One region of the Burkholderia sp. Bp9140 genome, then DNA from elsewhere that is predicted to be linked to it. Evidence: riboswitches for the same ligand, from Rfam matches in the RefSeq annotation. Region 1 holds a riboswitch; the other holds the start of a gene.
The links. Region 1 has a riboswitch for manganese ahead of DIE21_RS23350 (sodium:calcium antiporter). Riboswitches for the same ligand answer to the same signal wherever they lie in the genome.
Positions count from the first base shown of each region.

Region 1 (3,377 bases):
AACCTGAACGCGCGCCTCGATGCGCGCGGCGGCCCGGTCGAATTGCGCGAGCTCGCCACGTCGGTCAACCGGATGCTCGACCGCCTCGAGCGCGCGTTCGTGCGGCTGTCGCAGTTCTCGTCCGACCTCGCACACGACATGCGCACGCCGCTCGCGAACGTGATCAGCTCGTCGCAGGTCACGCTGTCGCGCGCCCGCACCACCGAGGAATACGAGGCGCTGATCGATTCGAACATCGAGGAATGCGAACGGCTGCAGCGGATGATCGAGAACATGCTGTTTCTTGCGCGCACGGACAATGCGCTGCAGCACCTGAAGACCGTCGAACTCGACGCGGGCAACGAGCTGCGCCGGCTCGCGTCGTATTTCCAGGCGCTGGCCGACGAAGCCGGCGTACACCTCGACGTGCACGGCGAAGCGCCGGTCGTCGCGGACGCGACGCTGTTCCGGCGCGCCGTCAGCAACCTCGCGTCGAACGCGCTCGAACACGCGGAAGCCGGGTCGACGATCGAGCTGGCCGTATCGACGCGGCCCGGTTACGCGGTCGTCGAAGTCACGAACCGCGGCGTCGCGATTCCGCCCGAACAGATCGAGCGGATCTTCGAGCGCTTCTACCGGATCGATTCGTCGCGGCACGGCGCGGCGCGCAACGCCGGGCTCGGGCTCGCGATCGTCAAGTCGATCGTCGAACTGCACCGCGGCAAGATCGAGGTCGCGAGCCGCGACGGACGCACCACGTTCGCGCTGTATTTCCCGGCCGGGGCTTCGTGACACGCGCACGACGCCCGTGCACGCCGGTTGCTTCCCGGCACGGCATGCGCATCCGCTGAAACGCGAGTGCCCCGCCAGAATGAAAGGGCATGACCGCGCAATCTTGCCGAAAGCAGCCGGCTCGGCTAGACTGCCCTTCGTCTTTGGGGAGTAGCCTGCTTTCCTTCCCCGGAAAGCGAACGCGTCAACACACTCGGCCCGCGGCCGTGGCGCGTTCGGCCGAATCGGTCTGGCGAGACCATCGACGCATCGCGTCGGTCCTGGTCGGACGTCGGCAGATGCGTCATGGTTCGTCCACGTCCGACCACGGAGTCCCCATGTTCCTCCTTGCCTCCTCTTCGCGTTTCGCGCGTTCCATGACCGCCCGCATGCCTGCCTGCGGAGGTGCCGCATGACGTTGATGCTCGTCGAACTGGCGTTCATGCTGCTCGTCATCCTGGTCGCCGCCGAACTCTTCACGAATGCGCTCGAACATCTCGGCGAACGGCTGAAGATTTCCGAAGGCGTCACCGGTTCGCTGTTCGCGGCCGTCGGCACCGCGCTGCCCGAAACGATGGTGCCGCTGCTTGCGCTCGCGGGCGGCACGTCGAATGCGGCCGTGAACGAGGAAATCGGCGTCGGCGCGATTCTCGGCGCGCCGCTGATGCTCGCGACGCTGACGACCTTCCTGATGACGCTCGCCGTGATCCGCTCGCGCGGCCTGACCGGCACGATCACGCCCGAGCGGACCGGCTTCGTGCGCGACCTGAACTACTTCATCGCCGCGTTCGCGCTCGCCACCGTCGCGATGTTCGTCCCGCATCACGTGTGGGCCGTCCGCGCGCTGCTCGCCGTGATGCTGGTCGGGATCTACGTGACGTATGTCGTGATGACGTTCCGCGCGTCGACGCAGCTCGTCGACGCCGGGCACGGCACCGAAGCGCCGCACGCGATGTTCCTGTCGCGCGTCGGGCTGCCGACCAACCTCGCGACCATCGCGCTGCAGCTCGCGCTCGGTGTCGCACTGCTCGTCGGCGGTGCAAAGGGCTTCATTCACGGCGTCGAAGGCGTGTCGCACCTGCTCGGCATCTCCGCGCTGCTGCTGTCGCTGATCATCGTGCCGATCGCGACGGAGCTGCCGGAGAAGGTCAACAGCGTGCTGTGGATCCGCCGCGGGAAGGACACGCTCGCGTTCGGCAACATCACCGGCGCGATGGTGTTCCAGGGCACGCTGCTGCCCGCGATCGGCATCATGCTGACGCCGTGGGAGCCGCGCCCCGAAGTGCTGACCGGCGTGGTCATCACGCTCGCGGCGGCGGTCTGGCTGCGCGTCAATGCCCGCGCGCGCGGGCTCGCGATCTGGGCATTGCTCGCGAACGGGGCCGGTTACGTCGGCTATCTGTTCGTGACGCTGACGCGCTGACGCGCTGAAACGCCGCATCGGGTGCGATCGGGCGCGTCGTCCGGCGGACGCACGCACCCGACCGCGGCGCAAGCAGCTGCATCGCGCTTCGCTGCCCGCGCTGCAGGCGGCCTGCGCCGCCCGCATCCCGCGCTTACGACGCCTTCACGAGCTTGACGATCGTCAGCGTGCCGTTGACGTTCTCGACGCGCACCTTCACCTTGTCGCCCGCATGAACCTCGGCGAGCATGGCCGCGTCCTTCGCCTTGAACGCCATCGTCATCGACGGCATCCCGACGTTCTCGAGCGCGCCGTGCTTCAGCGTGATCCTGCCGCTGGCGGCATCGACCTTCTTCACTTCGGCATCGGTCAGCGCCGTGTTCGACTCGGCCGCGCCGCCCGACGACATCTTCATGCCGGACATGTCCATGCCCGACATGTCGCCCGCGGCAAACGCGGGTACGGCGAACGCGCCGGTTGCGAGAACGGCTGCGGCAGTGGCGATCAGTTGATTCATCTTCATGGGGATTCTCCAGTTGGGGTGGACGGCACGTTCATGCCGTGAGGAACTGCATCGGAATGCCGCTGACGGCTCGCGCTTCGCGCACGACGGCGCTGCAGCAGAAGCCACGCGGCGGGAATGACGAACATCGACAGCAGCGGCGCGGTGACCATCCCGCCGACCATCGGCGCGGCGATGCGCTGCATCACTTCGGAGCCGGCGCCGTGACCGATCATGATCGGCACGAGGCCGGCCAGCACGACGGCGACCGTCATCGCCTTCGGCCGCACGCGCAGCACCGCGCCTTCGCGAATCGCGTCGAGCAGCATCGCATCGGTCAGCGGCGCACCGGCGTCGAGGCGGCGCTGCAGCGCGCCCTTCAGGTACAGCAGCATCACCACGCCGAACTCGGCGGCCACGCCCGCCAGCGCGATGAAGCCCACCGACGTCGCGACCGACACCGCGTGGCCCAACGCCCAGACGAGCCAGAAGCCGCCGACCAGCGCGAACGGCACCGTCGACATCAGCAGCAGCGCATCGGCCGCCGAGCCGAACGTGACGAACAGCAGCACGAAGATCACGACGAGCGTGACCGGCACCACGGTGCGCAGCGTCGCCGCCGCGCGTTCGAGATACTCGAACTGCCCCGACCACGCGATCGAATAGCCGGGCGGCAACGCGACCTGTTGCGCGACCGCCTGCTGCATCGCGCGAACCGCCGTG
Region 1 is NZ_QTPQ01000029.1:13,310-16,686, forward strand. It holds gene DIE21_RS23345 (heavy metal sensor histidine kinase) at 1-771, shown strand, start outside; yybP-ykoY riboswitch at 905-1,080, shown strand; gene DIE21_RS23350 (sodium:calcium antiporter) at 1,163-2,173, shown strand; gene DIE21_RS23355 (copper-binding protein) at 2,307-2,675, opposite strand; gene DIE21_RS23360 (efflux RND transporter permease subunit) at 2,672-3,377, opposite strand, start outside.

Region 2 (3,377 bases), on a different contig from region 1:
GCGAGATCGAATTCGAGTGCGACGGAATCGATGAGGAAGGCCGGCGGCGTATAGTCGGCGCGGCGGATCACGGTGGAGGAGGCGTTGTCGGACATGGTCGTCGAGATCGGTGGAGTGGGGATCGGGCCCGCTGCGCGGGCCGGGTGAACCGGGCCATTGTACAAAGGCTTGCGGCCGCGTGCCGGGCGAACTTTTTACCGGTTCCGGCAGTCCGCGTATTATCGGCATCCCGTGCGGTTCGCGTGGTGCGACGAACGGGTGACGGATCGACGAGGATCGACATGAAACGTGAATGGATTCAACGCGGTGCGGGCTGGACGGCGGTGCTGTGCGTGGCGCTGCTGACGGGCTGCACCAGCTACGTGACGACGCAGGTCACGGCCTTCTCCGACTGGAGCGGCAGCGACGCGACACGCACTTACGCTTTCACGCGCACGGATGCGCAGAAGCACAGCATCGAGCAGTCGACCTACGAGCCGATCGTCTCGAACGAGCTGTCCGCGTATGCGTTCCGGCAGGTGCCGGCCACGCAGGCGCGCTATCTGGTCGGGCTGGCCTACGGGGTCGGCAGCGATCTGGTGACGGTGCCGCAGCCGGTCTACTACGATCCGTGGTTCATGGGGCCGGGGCCGTACTGGCGGGGCGGGCCGTGGGGCCCGTGGGGGCCCTGGGGGCCGATGCCGGCCGGCTACGTCGCGCAGACCTATCAGGTCTTCGACTACACGCTCGGCATCCGGATTACCGAGCGCGCGACCGGCAAGGAGGTCTATAACGTGACCGCGCGCACTACCGGCGACAACGGCGCGCTGCTTTATGCGATGCCGTTCCTCGCACGCAGCGCGCTCGCCGATTTCCCGTTGGCGAACGGCGCGATCCGCACGGTGCGGCTGCCGGTCGACAAGCGCGGCGGGCCGGCTGCGCCGCCGGCCGCCAACGAGCGAGCGGTGCCGGCCGTGCCGGCATCGGGCGCGGCGGTCGCGAAGTAACGCGCCATCTCGTCACCGGCGCGGCCGTCTGGCCGCGCCGCCTGTTGCCTGCCTGCGTCAGGCCCCGACGCCCAGCAGCGCCAGCGCGCCCAGCACGACGAACAGCGCGGCCGCGATGCCGTGCACCAGCTTCGTCGGCAGGCAGTGCGCGAAACGGTCGCCCAGCAGGATCGCGGGCACGTTCGCGAGCATCATCCCGAAGGTCGTGCCGGCCACCACGCCGATGTAGTCCTGGAAGCGCGCGGCGAGCGCGACGGTCGCGATCTGCGTCTTGTCGCCCATTTCCGCGAGGAAGAACGCGACGAGCGTCGCGCCGAACACGCCGAGCCGCGAGCGGTTCGTGTTGGCTTCGTCGGCATCGAGCTTGTCCGGTACGAGGATCCACAACCCCATCGCGATGAACGAGAACGCGAGCGCCCAGCGCATGATCGACGGCGTGACGAGTACCCCCAGCCATTCGCCGAGCGCACCGGCGAGGCCATGGTTCACGAGCGTCGCGACGAGCACGCCGAGAATGATCGGCATGGGCTTGCGATAGCGCGCGGCCAGCACGAGGGACAGCAGTTGGGTCTTGTCGCCGATTTCAGCGAGGGCGACGGCGCCGGTGGAGATCAGGAAGGCTTGGGACACGTACGGGGTTCCACGGGCCGGTGTTGTGCGTGCGAGCGACGATCCGCCGCGCGCCGGGCCCTGATGCGGCGCGCAGTGAACCATCGGTCTCGCCAGGCCTCGGTGGCTGCATCCGCCATGGCCGAACGGCCAAGTCTGTTGACGGACGCCCCCGTCACGATGCGCGCCGGGGGCGCGGGACATCGAGCGGAGCGGCTACTCCCCAATGAGCGGCGAATTCTAGCACGGCGCGTGCCGTGCGCGGTGCGGATTCGGCGGCCCGGCATGCGCTGCAGCGCACGCCGGAGCAGGGTGAGGCAAACGCGCGTGAGTTACGCGGCGGCGCGGCGTGCGGCGCCGCGCTCGTGCACGAGCCGGCCGGCCGCGTACGTGCGGTACACGGCGCGGTCGTCGCCGAGCAGCGCGAACGCGAACAGCAGTTCCTCGAGCGACTCCGCGCGCTTCGTGCGGCGCGCGAGCAGCGGCGTGGCCTGCGGGTCGAGCACGACGAAGTCGGCTTCGGTGCGCGGCGCGAGCGTGCCGACCGTGTCGGCGAGATCGAGCGCCTGCGCGGCGCCGGCCGTCGCGAGCCAGAACATCCGCGTGGCGGTCAGATGGTGGCCCGACAGCCGCGCGACCTTGTGCGCCTCGTTCATCGTCTGCAGCATCGAGAACGACGTGCCGCCGCCGACGTCGGTCGCGAGCGTGACGGGCACGTCGTATTCGCCGGCCTTGTCGAAGTCGAACAGCCCGCTGCCGAGGAAGAAGTTCGACGTCGGGCAGTGCGCGACGACAGTGCGCGTCTCGGCCATCCGGCGGCGGTCCTCGTCGTCGAGGTGGATGCAGTGGCCGTATACCGCGCGCGGCCGCAGCAGCCCGTAGTGGTCGTAGATGTCGAGATAGCTGCGGTGCCCGGGGAACAGCTCGGCCACCCATTTCACTTCATCGACGTTTTCCGCGACATGGCTTTGCACGAACACGTCCGGATGGCGGCGCGCGAGTTCGCTGCACGCCTCGAGCTGCGCCTCGGTGGACGTCGGCGCGAAGCGCGGCGTGAGCGCGTACATCTGGCGGCCGTTGCCGTGCCAGCGGTCGATCAGCTCGGCGCTGTCGTCATAGCCCGATTGCGCGGTGTCGCGCAGGAACTCGGGGCAGTTGCGGTCCATCAGCACCTTGCCCGCGATCATCCGCAGGTCGCGCGCGTCGCTCGCCGCGAACAGCGCGTCGGCCGACTGCTTGTGCACGGTGCAGTAGACGAGCGCGCTCGTCGTGCCGCAGGCGAGCAGTTCGTCGACAAAGAAGTCGGCGACCTCGCGCGCATGCTCCGGATCGCCGAACTGGCGCTCGGTCGGGAACGTGTACTTGTCGAGCCACGGCAGTAGGCCGGGGGCCGGCGACGCGATCATGTCGGTCTGCGGATAGTGGATGTGCGTGTCGATGAAGCCGGGCACGATCAGCTTGTCGCGCAGGTCGTGGACGACCGCGTCGCGCGCGAGCGTCGCGGCGAGCCGCGCATGCGGGCCGGCCGCGACGACCTTGCCGTCGTCGACGATCAGGAGGCCGTCGGTCTCGTGGATCGCGGCCTGGCTCGACTGTGCCGGGTCGCCGTTGAAGGTCAGCAGCTGGGAACGGAAAGCGGTTTGCGTCATGACGAATGGTCCTGCATCAAGGTGAGGCGAACAGAAGAAAACGGTCGGCGCCGCGCGGGCGACGGCATGGAGGGCGCTGCCCGCGCATGCGCGATGGCGGGGGCGCCGCGGCAAGCGCGCACGCGAGCGTGGC
Region 2 is NZ_QTPQ01000005.1:12,044-15,420, reverse strand. It holds gene pepN (aminopeptidase N) at 1-95, opposite strand, end outside; gene DIE21_RS05750 (DUF4136 domain-containing protein) at 282-986, shown strand; gene DIE21_RS05745 (TMEM165/GDT1 family protein) at 1,044-1,616, opposite strand; yybP-ykoY riboswitch at 1,695-1,832, opposite strand; gene guaD (guanine deaminase) at 1,928-3,244, opposite strand; gene DIE21_RS05730 (hypothetical protein) at 3,261-3,377, opposite strand, start outside.
Region 2: linked by a shared signal. The riboswitch ahead of DIE21_RS05745 (TMEM165/GDT1 family protein) and the one ahead of DIE21_RS23350 (sodium:calcium antiporter) in region 1 are both predicted to bind manganese.